Regions from separate parts of the Isoptericola sp. S6320L genome, predicted to be linked through region 3. Evidence: riboswitches for the same ligand, from Rfam matches in the RefSeq annotation. Region 3 holds a riboswitch; each other region holds the start of a gene.

Region 1 (8,635 bases), on a different contig from region 3:
TCCCGGCGGGTGCCGACGTACACACCGACGGCTGTGGCCGCCACGTAGGCCAGCACCGCGGACAGCAGCCCGGTCCAGAGCTGGGTCGCGGCGGTGCCGGCGGCGGGGAGGTGCTCGGGGACGGGTCCCGTGAGCACGAACGCGAGGACGGTCTGCACGACCGCCGCCGCGCCCGACCACCCGAGCGCGCCGCGCCGCGGGAGGTGCGCGCCCACCGAGTAGGCCGCGACCAGCGTGGCCGGCGCCTGGAAGGTCATGAGCGGAGGCAGGACCGCCACGAGCGCCACCTGGGCGGCGGCGACGAGCGCGAGGCAGAGCAGCGGGGACCGCCGGCGCAGGGTCAGGAGCATGGCCTGGGCGACGATGACGCCGACCACCGCGAGGCGCCCGCCGGTCCCGAGGTGCCCGGCGTCGGCGGCCTGGCCGACGAGCGGTGCGACCACCTCGTCGAACGCCACCCGCTCCACCACCAGGAAGAGGACGAGCGTCAGGGCACCGACCACCGCCCCGAGCGCGGCGTCGCGGGCGGTGGGGGTGGCACGGGCGGCGCGGAGACGCCGGAACAGGGGGCCGGTCACGCGGTGCCTTCCGTCCGTCGGGTGCTGGGGCGAGGATACCGGTGGCCCGGCAGACCGGGCCGGGAGGCCACGGTCCGCCGGACGCGCCGGGGTCACACGAGGTCGCGGCGGCGGAACGTGACCGCCCCGGAGCCGAGCACGACGACCACCCACGCGGCGAGCCCGGCGAGGGCGGCTGCCACCCCGATCGTCCCGGCGTCACCGAGGAGGCCGGCGGCGCCCTGGCCGGTCGACGCGAGCGCGCCGAGGGTCAGGGGCATCCACGACACGGCGGAGGAACCGCCGGACAGCAGGGCGACGACCGTCTGGACCATGGGCTCGACGAAGGCGACCGCCACGACCACGACGACCGCGGCGACCTGGCCCCGCACGAGGATGCCGACCCCCAGGCCCAGCCAGGCGAACGCGACGAGGACGCACAGACCGCGCGCCCAGATCCCCAGGACGTCACCGGCCCCGAGGGCCAGCCCGGTGCCCGGTGCGGTCAGCAGCGCGGACGCGAGGCCGAGCGCCGAGACGAGCGCGAGCCCGGCACCGATCGTCGCCGCCGCCGCGGCCGTCGCGCCCACCTTGCCCAGCAGGACGCGGGTGCGCGACGGGACCACGAGCGCGGTCGGGACGATGCCGCCCGTGCGGAAGTCCGTCGTGCCGGCGAGCGCGCCCAGGATGAGCATGCACAGGGTCGCGACCCCGACGGATCCCGTGCCCGACGGCCCGTTGCCGAGCAGGTCGAGCATGCCGCGCTGGACGGAGGCGCTGCCCAGGTCCGTCAGGGCGGCCAGGTCGGGGACCAGGTCCGCGGCCGGACCGGTCGGCCCCTCGGTGGCGGCGAGCTCGTCGAGGCCCTCGAGCAGGCGGGGCAGCAGGATGGTCACCGTCTGGAGGAGCGCGGCGCCGGCGAGCGCGACGATCCCGATGATCCACGGCGACCGGGTGGAACGGAGCTTGAGCATCTCGGCACGGAACATCAGCGGACTCCTGCGGTGGTGGCGGTCAGGTCGAGGTAGACGTCCTCGAGGGAGGCGTCGCGGACGAGCTCGTCCAGCGGGCCCGCGGTGATGACCCGGCCCTGTCCGACGACGACGACGTCGTCGGCCACCTGCGTCACCTCGGCGAGGACGTGGCTGGCGAGCAGGACGGCACCGCCGCCGTCGGCGAAGGACCGCAGCATCTCGCGCAGCCAGCGCATGCCGGCCGGGTCGAGCCCGTTGGCGGGTTCGTCGAGGACGAGCACCGCCGGGTCGCCGAGGAGCGCGGCGGCCAGCCCGAGCCGCTGCCGCATCCCCAGCGAGTAGGTGCGCACCCGGCGGTCGGCGGCGGGTGTCATCGACACGATCTCCAGGACGTCGTCGACCCGGTGGGCGGGGAGCCCGGCCGCCAGGGCGAGGATCCGGAGGTGGTCCCGGCCGGTGCGGCCGGGGTGCAGGCCACCGGCGTCGAGCAGCGCGCCCACGGTCCGGGCGGGCTGGTCGAGGTCGTGGTGGCGGCGACCCTGGACGAGTGCCTCACCGGCGGTGGGTGCGGCGAGCCCGAGCAGGACGTGCAGGGTGGTGGTCTTGCCGGCGCCGTTCGGGCCGAGCAGACCGACGACGCGGCCCGGTTCGACCGTCAGGTCGACGTCGTGCACGGCGTCGAACGCTCCGTACGACTTGCGGAGCCCGGTGATCTGGATGGCGGGCACGTGATCCCCTCTCGCGTGTGGCCGGGCCGGTTCCGGCGCGGTGCTCCCAGCCTGGCCGGGGCGGTGTCGTCGTCGCTTCTGGCGGGAGGGGGAACGTGGCCTACGACTTTTGGGGGAACGCCGCACGCCCGTGCCCGGCACGGCTCGAACAGGTCGAGCCGTGCCGGGCACGGGCGTGCGGTGCGTGCGGTGCGCGTCAGACGCGGACGAACGTGGGGTTGTCCTGCCACATCTTGCGCTTGACGACGCCGACGCCGGGACGCGCCGACTCGATGATCTTGCCGTTGCCGGCGTAGATCGAGACGTGGCCCGGGGTGTAGACGATGTCACCGGGGCGGGCCTGGGACCGCGAGACCGCCTTGCCGGCCCGCTTCTGCGCGGACGTGGTGCGCGGCAGGTTCTTGCCGGTCGCCTTCTTGTACACGTACGAGGTGAAGCCGGAGCAGTCGAAGCCCGACGACGGGCTGGTGCCGCCGTAGGAGTAGCGGTAGCCGACGTACCGGTTGGCGACCTGGACGACCTTGGCCCCGCTCGTCTGCTTCGCCTTCACCCGGATGGTGCGGTGCTTCTTGACCTTGGCCAGGCCGGTGGACTTGGCGGGCACGACGGTCAGGCGGATGCGGTTCTTGCCGACGTCGTAGTGCTTCAGCAACGGCTTCATGCGCACGATGCCGTTCTTGTTGAGCTTCTTGACGTTGACCTTCTTGCCGTCGACGAAGAGCCGGACCCGGCCCTTGACCGCGTCGCCGCCCTTCGTGGCCTGGACGGTGAACCGGGGACGGGTGCTGCCCTTGCCCTGCTTGGCGGTCTTGCGCGAGACCGACACCTTGACGACGGGCTTGGAGGTCCGGGCCGTGACGAGCCCGTGGCCGGTGGTCGAGAGGCCGGCCGTCGAGGTGGCCGCCGCGGTGGACGGGGCGGGTGCTGCCGAGGCCTGGCCGGCTCCGGCGACGAGGGTGCCACCGGCGAGCGCGGCGGACAGGGCGATGGCGACGGTCGAGCGTCGCAGGCGCGGCATGCGCGCCGTGGTGGCGTCCTGCGGGCGCGCACCACTGTGGTGAGTGATGGACATGCTGACCTCTCGAGCCTGCGAGATGAGCTGTCGGATGAGGCCGAGAAGTGATGGCCCGCCGTCGTGGGACGGCTTAACCCCGAGGGCGGCACGAGTCCGCCCGAAGAACGTGGTTCTCCCGCTGCTGCCGTGGGTTCGGTGATGCCGGGCCGCCGGCAGCACTCGGCTTGCGGCCCGACCGTTCACCCCAGACGTGGGGCGACCCGCGAACGCTAACGACGGATCCCGGTCAGATCACAGTCGGATAACGGTGAGTTGCAGGGTCGTTCGCGAAGAACCCGTGAAGAAATCCGTCCGGGAGAACATCGGGGGCGAGTGCGGCAAATGCCGCTATATCTCGCCGGGCGCGGACAGATCGGCGGTCGATATGTCGTCGATGCCCGGTCCTGGCAGCTCGACGCGCGGGGCGCACCGGCACCATCGATGCAGGTCGGGCGCGGATCTTCACAACTCGGCGGCCCCTGGGCAGGCTCACTCCAGCAGGGTGCCGGTCCGCGGCGCGGCCGAGACGGTCACGCAGAGCCCGGCGCGGTCGCCCGCTTCCCACGACTCCTCGCTGGGTGTCCACAGGACCCACGTCAGGTCGTCCGCCAGCCCGGAGGCCTCCGCCCGCGCGCCGACCAGCTCGGGGGTGCACGCCCGTGCGGCGCGGGCCTGCACGACGTCGGCGCCCGGCCACACCTCGTCGACCGTCGAGTCGTGCCGCCCGACGACCTGGGCGACGTGCGCGTCTCGGCACGGCACCACCTCGACGGTGCCGACCGTCGCGGAGTCCGGCACGTCGGCCAGGCACGAGCCCAGCACGAGCTGGACGGCGTTCACCGTGCCGGGCTCCGCGACGTCGCCCGCCACCGGCTCCCAGGCCCGGTCGTGCGCGCGGTTCACGAGCCACGAGCCGCCCGCCGCCGCCACCACGACCAGCACCACCACGCCCAGCACGGACAGCACCCAGCCCCGTGCCCGACGGCGCGCGGCGGCCCGGGCGGCGGGCGTCGGCCCCCCGGGGGCGCCCCAGCGCGCCCCGTAGGCGGTCGGGTCCTCCGGCGTGGCCAGCCCACCCGCCGGGACCGGCCGGTCGACCGGGGTGCCGCCGTCGGCCCCGGGGTGGCCCGGAACCGCCGGACCGGCGGGACCTGCCGGCTCCACGGAACCTGCCGGACCTGCCGCGCCGGGGCCGGGGGAGACGAACAGCGGGTCCTCGGAGCGGTCCGGAACGTCGGTCATGGGAACAACCTAGAGCGTGCGGCTGGGTCCGCGGGTGCCGCGGTCAGCCCGCGAGGTCCAGGACGACCGGCACGTGGTCGCTCGCCCCCTTGCCCCGCCGCTCGTCCCGGTCCACGGTCACCGCCGTGACCCGGTCGCGCAGCGCCGGCGAGGCGTACGCGAAGTCGATCCGCAGCCCCTTGTTCCGCGGGAACGCGAGCTGCTGGTAGTCCCAGTACGTGTAGGTGTGCTCGGCCGGCAGGTGCTCGCGCGTCACCTCGGTGTACCCGGCGCCCTCGAACGCCGCGAACGCGGCCCGCTCCGCCGCCGAGACGTGCGTGTGGCCCTCGAACGCCGTCACGTCCCACACGTCCGTGTCCCGCGGGATCACGTTCCAGTCGCCCAGGAGCCCGACCTGCGCCGTCGGGTCGGCCGCCAGCCACCCCGCGGCCTGCGCCCGCAGCCCGTCGAGCCAGGCGAGCTTGTAGGCGTAGTGCGGGTCGGTCAGCGTGCGGCCGTGCGGCACGTACAGCGACCACACCCGCACGCCGCCGCACGTCGCGCCGATCGCGCGGGCCTCGACCCGCGGCTCCTGCCCCGGCTTGCCGAACGCCGGCTGCCCGGCGTACGACGTCTCGACCTCCTTCAGGCCCACGCGCGAGACGATCGCGACGCCGTTCCACTGGTGGTACCCGGTGTGGGCGACCTCGTAGCCCGCCGCCTCGAACGGAGCGACCGGGAGCTGGTCGTCACGGCACTTCGTCTCCTGGATCGCGAGCACGTCGATGCTCGAACGCTCCAGGAAGGCCAGCACCCGGTCCAGCCGGGTTCGCAGGGAGTTCACGTTCCACGTGGCGATACGCACGCAGGCACCCTAGGCACATAGAGTGCGGTCATGGGAACCGCGCTCGTCACCGGTGCCACCGCCGGCCTCGGACTGGAGTTCGCCTGGCAGCTCGCCACGGCGCGACACGACCTCGTGCTCGTGGCGCGCACCACCGAGCGCCTCGAACAGGTGGCCGGGCAGATCCGCGCCGCCGCTGGGGTCCAGGTGGAGGTGCTGCCCGCCGACCTCTCCGACGCCGACGACGTCGCCCGGGTCGCCGAGCGGCTCGCCGTCGCGGGGGACGAGCCGGGCGAGGACCGCCGTCCCGTGGGCCTGCTCGTCAACAACGCCGGGTTCGCCACCGCGCAGCGGTTCGTCGGGGGAGACGTCGGCACCGAGCTGGACGCCGTGGACGTCATGGTGCGCGCCGTCGTGCAGCTCAGCCACGCGGCCGTGGGGCAGATGACCGCCCGCGGGCGGGGCGCCGTCCTCAACGTCGGCTCGGTCGCCGCCCTCACCGCCGGCGGCACCTACGCCGCCGCCAAGGCCTACGTCCGGTCCTTCACCGAGGGGCTCGCCGTCGAGCTGCGGGGCTCCGGCGTGACCGCCACGGTGCTGTGCCCCGGCTTCACGCACACCGAGTTCCACGACCGCGCCGGGCTGTCGATGAGCCAGGTGCCCGACGGCGCGTGGCTCGGTGCCCCGTTCGTGGTGGCGCAGGCGCTCGCGGACGTGCGCCGCGGCGTCGTCATCTCCACGCCGTCGGTGCGCTACAAGGCGGCCTCGGCGCTGCTGCGCGTGCTGCCCCGCTCGGCCGTGCGGGCCATCGGCCACTACCGCTGACGGGTCAGTCCCGGGCGGCGCGTGCCGCGGCCTGACGTGCCGCCTCCGCCTCGGCCTGCCGTGCCGCCAGCTCGGCCTTCTCCAGCTCGCGCAGCCTCTTGCGGGCCTCCCGCACCTGCCGCTCGGCGTCCTTGCGACGGTGGGCGGCCTTCTTCACCCGGGGGTCGCCCGCGTAGGTGCGCGCCCGCGCCGCCGCCTCCTCGGCGAGCTCCCGGCTCCCGGGGTCGGTGCCCGACGGCGTCAGGGAGGCGTCGTCGTCCCCGGCGTGCGGTGCCCCGGCGCTCCCGGCGCGGTGCTCGATGAGCACGGCGATGCCGTCGAGCGTCCGGTCCAGGCCCCACTGGACGTCGTCGACCTCGTCGAGCCCGGGCGTCTGGGCGATGTAGGAGCCACGCTCGACGAGCGGTCGCAGGAAGGGGAAGCGGACCTCGTCGACCAGTGCACGCAGCGTGTCGGCGAGGCCGGCGGCGGCCGCCGCGCCGTCGTCCTCGGTGGCGGCGCGGTCGAGGTCGCGGCCGAGCGCGGCGGCGTTGCGCGTGTAGCCGTTGACCAGGAGGATCGTCGCGATCTTCTCCTCGTCCGCCAGAGGCGTCGAGCGCAGCGCGCGCAGCCCGGCGTCCGCTGCCCGCAGGTTGTTCGGCGTCAGGGGTGCGCCGGTGATCGGGATGTCCAGGACCCAGGGGTGGGCGCGGTACAGGGCGAGCGTGACCAGGGCCCACTCGCGCAGCTCGGCGCGCCAGTCGGCCGGCTCGTGCGCCGGCGGGAACTCGACGTCGATCACGGACTCCTGCATGAGGAGCAGCAGGTCGTCCTTGCTGGTGACGTACCGGTAGAGGGACATCGTGGTGAAGCCGAGGCTCTTGGCCACGCGAGCCATCGAGACGGCCCCGAGGCCGTCCGTGTCGGCGATCTCGACGGCCGCCGCGACGATGCGTTCGATGCTCAGCTCGCGCCGGGGCGCGCGCTCCGGGCGTTCGGCCACGCCCCACGCGAGGGCGAGGCCGGGAGGGAGCTCGGGTGCGTCCGTCATGGGGACATCATCGCTGACGGCCGCCCCGGCGAGCGGGCCGACCGCCGGCGAACCGTCTCACCGAGCCCTGCGGCGCCGGTAGAGGAGGCTCCCCGCCACGAGGCTGACGGCCAGGAAGCCGGTGAGCCAGGCGCACGCCGCCAGGAGCGTGGACGTCTCGAGGTTCCCCGTCAGCAGTCCGCGCACCGTCTCGATGATCGGCGTGAACGGCTGGTTCTCGGCGAACCCGTGCAGCCAGTCGGGCATGGTCTCCACCGGCACGAACCCGGAGCTGAGGTACGGCACGAAGAGGAAGATCATCGTCACCGACTGCGACGAGTCGACGCTCATCACGAGACCGAGCACGGCGCTGACCCAGGTGAACGTGACGATCGCGAACGTCGCGAAGGCGACGAACCCGAGCCAGCCCGCCGGTCCGGCGTCGGGCCGGAAGCCCAGCGCCAGGGCGACCGCGACCACCAGGACGGCGGAGGCCAGGTTGCGCACGACGCTCGCCACGACGTGCCCCCACAGGGCCGACGGCGAGAAGATCGGCAGGGTCTTGAACCGGTCGATGGTGCCCGAGGTCATGTCCTGCGCGACGGCGGTCGCCGCGGTCGCGGAGTTCATGCCCAGGCACATGACGAGCACGCCGGGCACCACGTAGTCGATGTAGTCACCGGTGCCGCCGCTGATCGCGCCGCCGAAGATGACGACGAACACGACCATGATCATGACCGGCAGCGCGAACGCGGTGATGATGCCGTCGACCGAGCGGATGCTGCGCCGGGCCTCGCGGCGGGACATGGTCGCCACGTCGCGCAGCGGAGCGCTGCGGCGGGTGCTCCGGTCCGGGCTGCGGCGGGCGGACGGCGGTGGTGCCGCGGGTGCGGCCGGGGTCTGGACGGTCATCGTGCGGTCTCCTGGACGGGCTGGACGGGCTGGGCGGGGTGCTGGGTGAGGGCGAGGAAGACGTCGTCGAGCGTCGGCCGGACGACGCTCACGCCGGAGACGGCGAGGCCGCCGGCGTCGGTGCGGTCGAGCACGTCGCGGATCGTCCGGACGGGCTCGGTGCTGGGGAAGGTCAGCGCGAGCGACCGGTGGTCGGTCTCGGCGGCCTCGAGGCCGGCCAGGCCCGCGAGCGCGACGTCGCGAGCGGCGGCGAGGCTCCGGGCGTCGTCGAACGTGACCCGCACGTGCTCGCCGGAGACCAGGGCCTTGAGCTCCGCGGCGCTGCCCCGGGCGGCGACGCGGCCGTCGGCCAGCACGGCGATGGTGTCCGCGAGGCGGTCGGCCTCCTCGAGGTACTGGGTCGTGAGCAGGACGGTGGTGCCGTCGGCGGCGAGCCCACGGACCACCTCCCACAGCTGGGAGCGCGAGGCCGGGTCGAGCCCTGTCGTGGGCTCGTCGAGCACGAGGACGT
Region 2 (2,992 bases), on a different contig from region 3:
CCGTGCCGCACGCCGTCCCATGCTGGCCGCGCCGTCCGCGGCTGCCGGCCGCCGGGCCGCCGTCGTGGCCACCGCTGGTGGTCTGCTCGTGTCGACCATCGGTGGCGCCACCGCTGCCCAGGCTGCCCCGGTCGACCACGACGCGGCCAACAAGCTCAGCACCGTCGACCTCGGCGCGCTGACCGACCAGGCGCGCACGGCGCTCGAGGCGGCCCCCGTGGTCACCGTCGACGCCGACGCCAAGATCACCGTCGAGAAGGTCACGGCCAAGATCGCCGAGGCGGCCGAGATCAAGGCGGCCCCCGAGCCCGAGCCGGAGCCCGTCCGCGAGGTCGCGCCGTCCCGTTCGGGCGAGCGCACCGCCGTCGACACCAGCACCAGCAGCGAGACGTCGTCCTCCTCGTCCTCGTCCACGTCGGCCGCCCCGGCCTCGGCCAACGGCTCGACGATCATCTCGATCGCCTCCCGCTACGTGGGCGTCCCGTACGTCTCCGGTGGGACCTCGCCGTCCGGCTTCGACTGCTCGGGCTTCACGCAGTACGTGTTCGCGCAGGCCGGCGTCTCGCTGCCGCGCAGCTCGTCGGACCAGCGCTACTCGGGCACCGTCGTCTCGCGGTCCGCCGCGCAGCCGGGCGACCTCATCTGGTCCCCGGGCCACATCGCCATCTACGCCGGCGGCAACACGCAGATCGACGCCCCGCGTCCGGGCAAGACGATCCAGTTCCGCAGCATCTGGCAGTCGAACCCCACGTTCATCCGCGTGGGCTGACGCCCCGTCGTACCGATCGAGGCCCCGTCGCGCAGTGCGCGGCGGGGCCTCGTCGCGTCCCGGGGCCCGCAGGGGTCGCTCGGCGCGGCGACACCGTTCCGACGAGGAGTCGTCCGGGCGGTGAGATCGAGGGCCTCAGCGGGGCGCCCAGAGGCCCCGGGAGGGGTAAGGGGGCACGTGTCGCACGTCGCCGTGACCTAAACGTGACATGCCCGCCGGGATCCGCTACGGTTTCCCCGTCCGGTAGAGCACTCTTCCGGACCCTGACCGGACGCCGAGTCCTGCCACCGGTCAGGGAACCAAGACCGCCGGCAGGAGCGGGGGACCCACTTCCGGGCATCGACACGGTGTCCTTGGGGTGAAGTCGCACAGGGCGCAAGCGCTGTGCGGCCGGGTGATTTCTCCCACCCGAACCCGACAGCTGACCTCGTAGGCGACAGGAGAGGGAACACGTGAACGCAACAACCAGGGCGCGCGGCAAGCACCGTGCCGCACGTCGTCCGATGCTGGCCGCGCCGTCCGCGGCTGCCGGCCGTCGGGCAGCCGTCATGGCCACCGCCGGTGGCCTGCTGGTCTCGACCATCGGTGGCGCCACCGCAGCGCACGCCGCGCCGGTCGACCACGACGCCGCCAAGAAGCTCAGCACCGTCGACCTCGGCGCGCTGACGGACCAGGCGCGGACGGCCCTCGAGTCGGCCCCGGTGGTCACCGTGGACGCCGAGGCCACGATGACCGTCGAGAAGGTCACCCCCAAGATCGCCAAGGCGGCCGAGATCAAGGCGGCGCCGGAGCCCGAGCCGGAGCCCGTCCGCGAGGTGGCCCCGTCGCGCTCCGCAGAGCGCACCGCGATCGACTCCAGCTCCAGCTCCAGCTCCGAGACGACCTCCGAGGCGCCGGCGGCTCCCGCCGCGGACAGCTCGCGCGGAGCGCAGGTCGCCTCGATCGCGGCCCGCTACATCGGCGTCAAGTACGTGGTCGGTGGCGCCTCGCCGTCGGGCTTCGACTGCTCCGGCCTCGTCACCTACGCGTACGCGCAGGTCGGGGTGACGTCGCTGCCGCGTTCGTCCAGCGAGATGTACGGCTCCTCGGCCACCACGGTGGTCTCGGCGGCCGAGGCACAGCCCGGTGACCTCATCTGGTCGCCCGGCCACATCTCGATCTACATCGGCAACGGCCAGCAGATCGAGGCCACGCGGCCCGGCGGCTGGGTCGTGCGCCAGTCCGCCATCTGGCAGTCCAGCCCCACCTTCCTCCGGGTCACCGGCTGAGGTTTCCGGCTGCAGCACCACCGACGCCCCGACGTTCCTCGTGAACGTCGGGGCGTCGTGCTTCCCTTTGCTACACCTTGCGGGCGTCTTTCGTTACCCTTGAACCAAGGTGGTTCCGGACGGTGAGGTCCGGACGTGACGGGAGGCGCGACATGACACGTCCAGAGGTCGTCCTGGTGGGCGTCGACGGCTCGACCGCGAGCCTGCACGCCCTGGACTGGGCCGCGACGTACGCCCAGCGGGTCGGGTGGGGGCTGCACATCGTGTGCAGCTACTCGTTGCCCTCCTTCACGGCGGCGTCGCTCGACGGTGGTTATGCGGCGCTCGACGACACCGCCATCGCCGAGGGAGCCAAGGCGGTGCTCGCGGAGGCTGAGGCGCGGGTCGCCCCGCTGGGCATCCCGGTCCAGGGGACGGTCGCCACGGGGGACGCGGCCGGCGTCCTCGTCGACATGTCCTCCGAGCACTCGCTCGCCGTGGTGGGTACCCGCGGCCGGGGCGGTTTCACCGAGCGGTTGCTCGGGACCGTGTCCTCGGCCCTCCCGGCGCACGCGCACTGCCCGACGGTCGTGGTCCCGCACCGTGCCGGCGCGGACGACCCGCAGCGTCGCGACGGTGACACGGTGCACGAGGTGAGTCGGATCGTCGTCGGTGTCGACGGTTCGCCGACGTCCGAGGTCGCCCTGCGGCACGCCGTCGGGCAGGCGGAGTCGTGGGACGCCGAGCTGGTCGCGGTCGCCGGCGTGCCGCTCGGCTCCGGTGCCGGGGTGCTCGCCTGGCTGCCGTCCCAGATCGATCACGAGCAGGTGCTGGCCGACGTCGAGGCCGGGCTGGACGTCATCGTCGACCGCATCCAGGCGGAGCACCCCGGCGTCAAGATCAAGCGCCACGTGCTGGACGGGTCGGGAGCCGAGCTGCTCACCGAGTTCTCCGCGGCGGCCGACCTCGTCGTGGT
Region 3 (8,635 bases):
CGTGCTTGCGGCGCGGGTCGAGCACGTAGCGAGCGCCGGTCTCGACGACCACCTGCAGTCCGTGGCGCTCGAGCATCCCCCGCACCAGCGCCGTCCGGGCCACGAGACCGGGCGCCAGGGGGTCCAGGTGCATGTGGTCGAGGGTGAGGGCCACGCCGCCGTACCCGTGCTCGGCGAGCAGGCCGAGCGCGTCGTCGAGGCGGTGGTCGGTCAGCCCGTTGGTCCCGTACGCGAGGGTGATCACGTGGGGCTCACCACCCGGGCGCCGGCCCGCGCCAGCGGGACCACGGCCAGGAGGGCGAGCGCGGCGCCGACGGCGCCCTGCCCGGCGAGCAGCGCCGCCTGGAGGGGGACCATCCCGCGGATGCCGACGCCGGTCGCGCGCCGGGCGTTCCCGGCGTCGGGCGCCCGGACGACGTCGGCCTGGGCCGGGAGGACGGCGGCCACGTACGTGGCGGCGAGCGCAGGTCCGGCGACCGACGTCACCACGCCGCGGCCGGTGTCGCGGCGCGCACCCACCAGCGCGCCGAGGGCTGCCGCGGTGCCCGTGCCCACGGTGGCGGCCACGGCCGCGCGGGCCGTGCCGACGGTCGTGCCGTGCACCTCGCCCCGCGAGACCGCGGTGACGGCGAGCGTGTGCACGCCCAGCGCCGCCGCCGGGGCGAGGGCGGCGCGTCGGCCGCCGGCGCCCATCAGCACGTCCAGGAACCGGGTCGACGCCATGACCACGGGACCGGCCGCCGTCGGCTTGGCGACGAGGTCGTACGTCCACACCGCGGCTGCCAGCGCCGTCCCCACGGCGAGCGGCCGGCGCCCGGCCACCGCGGCGAACGCGAGCCCGACGCCGGTGAGCGCGGCGGCGGTACCCAGCGCCTCGTTCGGCGCAACGCGGCCCGACGGGACGGGGCGCTCCGGGCGCTCGACGGCGTCGAGCTCCCGGTCCGACCAGTCGTTGAGGGCCATACCCGCCCAGTAGAGCGCCGCCGAGGCGACGGGCAGCGCCGCCGTGCGCCGCCCGCTCGGCCAGCCTGCGGCCGCGGCGCCGACCAGCGTGTCACCGGGGACGGTGAGCGCCGCGGGGAGCCGGACGAGCTCGGCGAGGTCGCGCCACCTCATGCGACGCCGTCGGACGGCGCGACCGCCGCGTCGGCGTCGGCGGCCGGGTCGGCGTCGGCGGCCAGCTCGGCGCACCAGCGGGTGAGCGCTTGCCACTGGTCGGTGAGCGCGTGCGAGGTGCCGCCCAGCGGCTCCTTGAAGAAGAACCCGAGCGCGGCGACGGGGCCGCACTGGCCGGCCTGCTGCGCCCGGGCCAGGAGGCGGGCGAGGTCGAGGACCAGCGGCGCGGCGAGCGCGGAGTCGCAGCCCTCCCAGGTGACCTGCATGCGCATGCGGGTGCCGAGGAAGCCCTCGAACGAGACGTGGTCCCAGGCGGTCTTCCAGTCACCCATGTCGGCGACGTGGTCGATCCGGACCGGCCCGTCGACGGGGTAGCCGAGGATCGCCTCGAGCGCCATGGCCTTCGTGGCGGTCTTGCTGGCCGCGGCGGCGGGGTCCGCGAGCGTCCGGCCGTCCCCGCCCCCGAGGATGTTGAACGCCGCCCACGAGCGGACCTCGAGGGAGCGCATCGCGAACATGGGCGCCAGCGCCGACTTGAGCAGGGTCTCGCCGGTCTTGCCGTCCCGCCCCGCCCACGGCAGGTGGCGGGCCTTGGCGAGCTCTTCGAGCGCGGGCACGTGCGGGCCGGTGGACGGCGTGAACTCCACGAACGGGCAGTCGGCCCGGAACGCGGCGTAGGCGTAGAGGGACGACGGCGGCAGGGCCGCGGTCCCGGCGTCGAGGGCGCGGTCGAGCTCGTCGAGGCTGCCTATGCGGGCCGCCTCGGGCGAGGGCGGCTCCGTGCTGGAGACGTCGACGACGACGAGGTGGTCGAGGTCGTGCTCGGCCCGGAAGGACCGCAGGTCCTGCTCGAGCCGGTCGGTGGTGGCCCGGTCCGCGGCGCCGGTGGCGCCCGGGCGGACCCGGGCGTCGATCTCGGCGAGCTCGTCGAGCACCTCCGCGACCGTGCCGGGCGGCACCACGCCCGAGCGCGCGAGCTCGTGGGCCCGTTCGACCATGCTGCCGGCGAGGTCGTGCCCGCCGAACACCAGGCCGTCGAGGGCCGGCAGCCCTGCTCGGGACACTTCCTCGAGCTCCGTGACCAGACCGGTCGGCGCGGTGCCGCCCCGCGCGAGGGCGAGCGCGCCCACGGTGGCGGTCGTCGCGACCGAGCCGCGAGCGCCGATGAACCAGACACCGGTACGGGTTCCACGGACGTCGTCATCATTGACCATGTCGCGCACACTACGCGACTTCTGTTTGCTGTCAAGCAAATGTCGGGCCACTTCTGCACCCGCAGATCGTGACGCTGCGCGCCCCCCGCGCGTCAGGGCGGCGGCGCCACCGCGTCGAGCAGGACGTCGAGCGCCCGGTGCGCGGCGTCGCGCGCTCCCGCGTCGCCGTCGCGCTCCGCGAGCCACAGCGCAGCCTCGTTCATCGCGCCGGAGAGCTGAGCGGTCAGCGCGTCGAGCAGGGCCGCGGGCACCCCCGCCTCGGCGAGGGCTTCCCGCAGGTGGACGGCCGACGACTCGGCGTCCCGGGCCCGCCACTCCTGCCACCCGACGACGGCGGGCGCCTCGACGAGCAGGATGCGCACCATCCGCGGCGCGGTGATCGCGTCGAGGAACGCGTGGCTCCCGGCCCGCAGCCGGTCCGCGGGTCCGCCGTCGGCGGCCTCTGCGGCTTCGACGAGAGCCGCCGCGACCTCTCGCTGCAGGTGCGCGGTCACCGCCCGGAACAGGCCGGCCTTGCTCCCGTAGTGGTGATAGACGGCCCCCCGCGTCACCCCGCCCGCGGCGGCGACGTCGTCGAGCGCGACGGCGGCGTAGCCCCGCTCGGCGAACAGGTCGGCGGCGATCTCGACGAGACGCCGGGCCGTCTCGGCGGCGGCCGCGGCGGTGGCGCGTGGCATGGGTCCTCCTGGCATACACAGCGTATGTATAGTGGTTGACATACGCAGTGTACGTATCGAGCCGAGGAGCGCCATGACCGCCACCAGCTTCTACCCCGTCCTCATGTCCGCGGACGTGAGCGCCGCCGCCGACTTCTACCGCCGCGTCCTCGGCTTCGAGACCACGTTCGAGGCCGACTGGTACGTGAGCCTGCGTCGCGGCGCGTTCGAGCTGGCCCTGCTCGACGCCGCGCACCCCACCGTGCCCGCCGGGTTCGGCCGCCCCGTCCAGGGACTGCTGCTCAACCTCGAGGTGACCGACGTCGACGCGGAGCACCGCCGTCTGGTCGCGGAGCACGGCCTCGAGCCCGTGCTGGCGCTGCGCGACGAGGACTTCGGGCAGCGGCACTTCATCGTCGAGGCGCCCGACGGCGTCCTCGTCGACGTCATCCAGCCGATCGAGCCGTCGCCCGCGTTCGCCGCGGCCTACCGGGAGTGAGCGCTCAGTCCAGCGGGTCCCGCACGATCGGGCACGTCATGCAGTGCCCGCCACCGCGCCCGCGACCGAGCTCGGCGCCGACGATCGTGATGACCTCGACGCCCGCGCGCCGCAGCGCCGCGTTGGTGAGCGTGTTGCGGTCGTAGGTGAAGACCACCCCGGGCTCGAGCGCCACCGCGTTGTTGCCCGAGTCCCACTGCTGGCGTTCCGAGGCGTACACGTCCCCCGCCGTCTCGACCACGCGCAGCCGGTCCAGCCCCATGGCGTGGGCGACCACGTCGACGAACGGGGTGCCCCCGCGGTCCGTGACCTCCACGCCGGGCGAGCGGTCGGTCGGGCGCAGGACGTACGGGTGGATGCTGTCGACGATGGTCGGGTGCACCGTGACCAGGTCCCGGTCGGCGAACGTGAACACGGTGTCCAGGTGCATCGCCGCCCGCAGCCGCGGCATGCCGGCCACGACCACCTGCTGCGCCGCTCCGGCGTCGAACAACGCCTTGGCGAACTGGCTGATGGCCTGGCGCGACGTCCGTTCGCTCATGCCGACCAGGACGACGCCGGCACCCACCGGCATGACGTCGCCGCCCTCGAGCGTGGCCTGACCCCAGTCCTGCTCCGGGTCCCCCCACCACACCGTGGCGTCCCGGTACTCCGGGTGGAACGAGTAGATCGCCTTCATCAGCAGCGTCTCGTCCTTGCGTGCCCGCCAGTACAGCGGGTTGAGCGTGAGGCCGCCGTAGATCCAGCACGTCGTGTCCCGGGTGTACAGGGTGTTCGGCAGCGGCGGCAGCAGGTACTCCCGGGCGTCCGGCGCTTCCTGGGCGAGCGACACGTAGCCCGTGCGGTAGTCCCCCGGCAGGTCGGCCGTGGACAGCCCACCCACCAGGAACCGGGACAGCTCCTGCGGCGACAGCGAGTCGAGATAGGCGCGGGTGCCCTCCACGAGCCCGAGCCCGACCCGGTTCGGCACCACCTTGCGGTCCAGCAGCCACGACCGCGCCGCGGGCAGCGCCATCGTCTCCGCGAGCAGGTCGTGCAGCTCCACCACCTCGACGCCCCGGTTCGTCAGCTTGTTGACGAAGTCCAGGTGGTCGCGCTGGGCCGCCTCGACCCACATGACGTCGTCGAACAGCAGCTCGTCGGAGGTGGTCGGGGTCAGGCGCTCGTGCGCCAGGCCCGGCGCGCACACCAGGACCTTGCGCAGCCGGCCCACCTCGGAGTGGACGCCGTGCGTCACGGCGCCGCCCACGTGTGCAGTCATGCTTCTCCTTCGCTCACAGGGATATCCAGCCCGACACGAGCCCGACGACGCCGGCCACCGCCCCGGCCGTGACGGCCAGGAAGACGACCAGCTCGGCCGGCGCGAACACCCGCCGACCCTGCTCACGGCGCGTCATCGCGAACAGCAGCGTCGCCGGGGCGTAGAAGATGAGGGAGATCAGCAGGAACGACAGCCCCGCCGCGAAGACCAGGAACGTGGTGTAGACCGTCGCCAGCACCGCCACCACCAGGTCGGCGCGCAGCGTCGCCCGCGGGGCGCCGTCGTACGTCTCGCGCGTCGCGCGGAGCTTGAGCGCGTAGGCCGCGGCGAACAGGAACGGGATCACCGACATCGCGGCGGTGAGGTCGAGCGCGAAGTCGAACGCGTCGGCGGAGAACAGGGTGACCACCAGCACGACCTGCGACAGCAGGGTGCTGAGGAACAGGGCGTTCACCGGCACGTCCCGGTCGGTGGCGCGCGCGAGGAAGCGCGGCATGTCGCGGTCCTTGGCCGCCACGTAGAGCACCTCGGCGGCCATCAGCGTCCAGGCGAGGTAGGCACCCAGCACCGAGATGATCAGGCCGACGCTGACGAAGGCGGTCCCCCCGTCACCGACGGCGGCCTCCAGCACCCCGGCCATCGACGGCTGCCGGAGCTCGGCGATCTCCTCCACCGGCATGATCCCGTAGGACACCATCGTCACCGACGCGAACACCGCGAGCACGCTGCCGAACCCGAGCAGGGTCGCCCGACCGACGTCCTCCCGGCGGCGCGCGTGCCGCGAGTAGACGCTGGCCCCCTCCACGCCGAGGAACACGAAGACCGTCACGAGCATGGTGTCGCGCACCTGGTCGAAGAGGGACCCGTAGGACTCCCCCGCCCAGTTCCCGGCGAAGACGGCCGGGTCGAAGACGAAGACGGCGATCAGCACGAAGACGACGATCGGCACCAGCTTGGCCACGGTGACGACCCTGTTGATCGCCGTGGCCTCCTGGATCCCCCGCCGCACGAGCAGGAAGAACAGCCACAGCCCGGCGGACGACAGCGCGACCGCGAGCAGCGTGTCGCCGGCACCGAGCTGCGGGAACCACGCGCCCAGCGTGGACATGATGAGGACCCAGTAGGTCACGTTGCCGACGCAGGCGCTCGCCCAGTAGCCCGCCGCCGAGAAGAACCCCGTGTAGTCGCCGAACCCGGCCTTGGCGTAGGCGTAGACCCCGGCGTCGAGCTCCGGCTTGCGGACCGCGAGCCGCTGGAAGACCAGCGCCAGGGTGAGCATGCCCGCCCCGGCGACCGCCCAGGCGACGATCGCCCCGGCGACACCGGTCTCCTGGGCGAAGCGGCGCGGCAACGAGAACACGCCGGCACCGACCATCGACCCGACCACCATCGCGGTGAGGGTGAGCACGCCCACGCGGGTGCCCGTCGAGGGGCCAGCCCCGTCAGTCCGCTCCGCCATGTCGCCGCCCCACCCGCGCCGTCGGTCGCCGTCCTCGCGATCCTGGCAGGCGCCGAGGAGCAGCGCACCCGGAGGCGCACCGCAGGCGCACCCCGAGACACCATCCGGCATGCCGTTATCCGTTCGTGACAAACCCGGTCCCGGCGGGGTAGGTTCTGCCTACCTCGCCAGGTCGCGGGGTACGTCGCGCGGGCGCCGAGCCCTGTCACCGTGCGTCGTCGACCGAAGCAGACACGGGGCGGGGGAACCAACGACGGGCGCCACGGCGCCCTTGGGGTGAAGCCGACGCGCAGTGCGCGTCGGCCGGGTCAGTCTCCGACCCGAATCCGACAGCTAACCCCGAAGGCGACAGGAGATGACGATGACCAGGCACACCCGCGCGCCCGGCCGCACCGGCGGGGCGACCACGTCCAGCACCACCCCGACCCCGCGCCGCCGCGAGGGGGCCCGATGAGCCGGGCGCGCCGCGGCCGGCACTTCGCCGAGCCGCCCGCCCGCGCTCCCCGCGCGACCCGCTCAGCCGGTGCGACCCGCTCAGCCGGTCCGACCCGCTCGACCGGTGCCGCGCGCGCCGCCCGTCCGCCCCGCGCTGGCCGGGTCGGCGCCGGATTCGCCCTCGCGCTGGCCACCGCGTCCGCCGTCGTCGCCCCCGCCGTCCTGCCGGAGGAGGCCAACGCCGAGGGCAGCGCCACCACGACCATCGACCCGGCGACCCTGGCCGCGGCCGAGCGGGCCGTCGCCGAGCGGTCCGACGGTGCGGCCGCCTCGCGTTCCGGCACGGCCCGCGCACCACGCTCCGTGGAGGCCGTCGTCGTCGACCAGGGGGCCAAGGTGTCCCGGGACGGCGACCGCATCGACCGGGACGCGATCAAGATCGTGCCGGCCGAGCCGGCACCGGCCGCGCCGGACGAGCGCGTGCCGCCACCGGGCTGCGACCCGAGCATCGACCCTCAGGGCAGCAACGGCCGCCTCTCGACGGCCGACCTCTGCGCGCCGTGGGACGGCGCGGTGCTCCTGCGCGCCGACGCCGCGACCGCCCTCGCCGCGCTGAACGACGCGTACGTCGAGCAGTTCGGCGAGCGGATGTGCATCACGGACGGCTACCGCAGCTACGACCAGCAGGTCGTGCTCAAGGGCCTGAAGCCGGGCCTGGCGGCCACCCCGGGCACGTCGAACCACGGCTGGGGCCTGGCGATCGACATCTGCCCGGAGTCGTACTCCGGCGACCGCTGGGCCTGGCTGGCCGAGCACGGCCCCGCGGCGGGGTGGACCAACCCGGCCTGGGCCCGCCAGGGCGGTGCGGGACCCTACGAGCCGTGGCACTGGGAGTTCTCCCCCGCCGCGTAGCGGGGCGCGTCACTCCACGGTGACGGACTTCGCCAGGTTGCGCGGCCGGTCGACGTCCTCGCCGAGCGCCACGGCGGCGTGGTAGCCGAGGAGCTGGGTGGGGATCGTCAGGAGGATCGGGTCGAGCTCGACCTCGTTGCGCGGCACCTCGATCCGGGAGGTCGCCGCGTCGCCGAGCTCGACGCCCGGGTGCGTGATCGCGACGACGGCGCCACCGCGGGCCCGGATCTCCTGGGCGGCCGTGATGTTGCGCTCCACGAGGTCGTCGTCCGGGATGATCGCGACCGACGGCAGCTCGGGGCTGATGAGGGCGAGCGGGCCGTGCTTGAGCTCGCTCGTCGGGTACGCCTCGGCGTGCCGGTAGGTGATCTCCTTGAACTTCTGCGCACCCTCGCGCGCGACGGGGTAGCCCCGCACGCGGCCGACGAAGAACAGGCTCGGAGCCGTCGAGAGCTCCTTCGCGGCGGCGGCGAGCGCCTCCTCGCCGGCCAGGATCTCGGCGATCTGGCCGGGGATCGCCCGCAGCCCGGCGATGATGCGCCGGCCGTCGGCGAACGACAGGTCGTGCACCCGGCCGAGCGTGAGCGCCAGCAGCGCGAAGCCGATCGACATGTGCGTCAGCGCCTTGGTGGAGGCCACCGCGACCTCGGGGCCCGCGTGCAGGTAGACCCCGCCGTCGACCTCCCGGGCGATGGACGAGCCCACGGCGTTGACGAGGCCGACGACGGTGCCGCCCTTGCGCTGCACCTCGCGCACCGCGAAGAGCGTGTCGGCGGTCTCGCCGGACTGGCTGACGACCACGTAGAGCGTGCTCGGCTCGATGATCGGGTTGCGGTAGCGGAACTCGCTCGCGGGCTCGGCGTCGGCGGGGATGCGCGCCAGGTCCTCGATCATCGAGGCCCCGAGCTGGCCGACGTAGTAGGCGGACCCGCAGCCGAGCACCTTGACGCGCTCGAAGCGGCGCAGGTCCCGCGGTTCGAGGTTGAGGCCGGCGAGCTTGGCGGTGCCGAAGCGGTCGTCGAGGCGCCCGGTGAGCATCCGCTCCACGGACTCCGGCTGCTCGTGGATCTCCTTGTGCATGAA

The links. Region 3 has a riboswitch for cyclic di-AMP ahead of MWU57_RS06795 (M15 family metallopeptidase). Riboswitches for the same ligand answer to the same signal wherever they lie in the genome.
Region 1: it holds a riboswitch for cyclic di-AMP, as region 3 does, so the genes downstream of both, MWU57_RS11505 (C40 family peptidase) here and MWU57_RS06795 (M15 family metallopeptidase) in region 3, are expected to answer to the same signal.
Region 2: it holds a riboswitch for cyclic di-AMP, as region 3 does, so the genes downstream of both, MWU57_RS04375 (C40 family peptidase) here and MWU57_RS06795 (M15 family metallopeptidase) in region 3, are expected to answer to the same signal.

Annotation. Positions count from the first base shown of each region.
Region 1 covers NZ_JALKAT010000019.1:31,129-39,763, forward strand. Annotated here, with positions in the region: gene MWU57_RS18435 (sensor histidine kinase) at 1-578, opposite strand, end outside; gene MWU57_RS11495 (hypothetical protein) at 671-1,546, opposite strand; gene MWU57_RS11500 (ABC transporter ATP-binding protein) at 1,546-2,259, opposite strand; gene MWU57_RS11505 (C40 family peptidase) at 2,456-3,331, opposite strand; cyclic di-AMP (ydaO/yuaA leader) riboswitch at 3,333-3,477, opposite strand; gene MWU57_RS11510 (septum formation family protein) at 3,803-4,555, opposite strand; gene MWU57_RS11515 (exodeoxyribonuclease III) at 4,599-5,399, opposite strand; gene MWU57_RS11520 (SDR family oxidoreductase) at 5,430-6,203, shown strand; gene MWU57_RS11525 (TetR/AcrR family transcriptional regulator) at 6,208-7,233, opposite strand; gene MWU57_RS11530 (ABC transporter permease) at 7,291-8,124, opposite strand; gene MWU57_RS11535 (ATP-binding cassette domain-containing protein) at 8,121-8,635, opposite strand, start outside.
Region 2 covers NZ_JALKAT010000005.1:169-3,160, reverse strand. Annotated here, with positions in the region: gene MWU57_RS04380 (C40 family peptidase) at 1-769, shown strand, start outside; cyclic di-AMP (ydaO/yuaA leader) riboswitch at 1,032-1,221, shown strand; gene MWU57_RS04375 (C40 family peptidase) at 1,222-2,037, shown strand; gene MWU57_RS04370 (universal stress protein) at 2,190-2,992, shown strand, end outside.
Region 3 covers NZ_JALKAT010000008.1:59,285-67,919, forward strand. Annotated here, with positions in the region: gene MWU57_RS06760 (sugar phosphate isomerase/epimerase) at 1-244, opposite strand, end outside; gene MWU57_RS06765 (SCO3242 family prenyltransferase) at 241-1,116, opposite strand; gene MWU57_RS06770 (inositol-3-phosphate synthase) at 1,113-2,330, opposite strand; gene MWU57_RS06775 (TetR/AcrR family transcriptional regulator) at 2,423-3,007, opposite strand; gene MWU57_RS06780 (VOC family protein) at 3,081-3,485, shown strand; gene MWU57_RS06785 (arginine deiminase) at 3,490-4,746, opposite strand; gene MWU57_RS06790 (basic amino acid/polyamine antiporter) at 4,760-6,205, opposite strand; cyclic di-AMP (ydaO/yuaA leader) riboswitch at 6,416-6,567, shown strand; gene MWU57_RS06795 (M15 family metallopeptidase) at 6,656-7,552, shown strand; gene glmS (glutamine--fructose-6-phosphate transaminase (isomerizing)) at 7,562-8,635, opposite strand, start outside.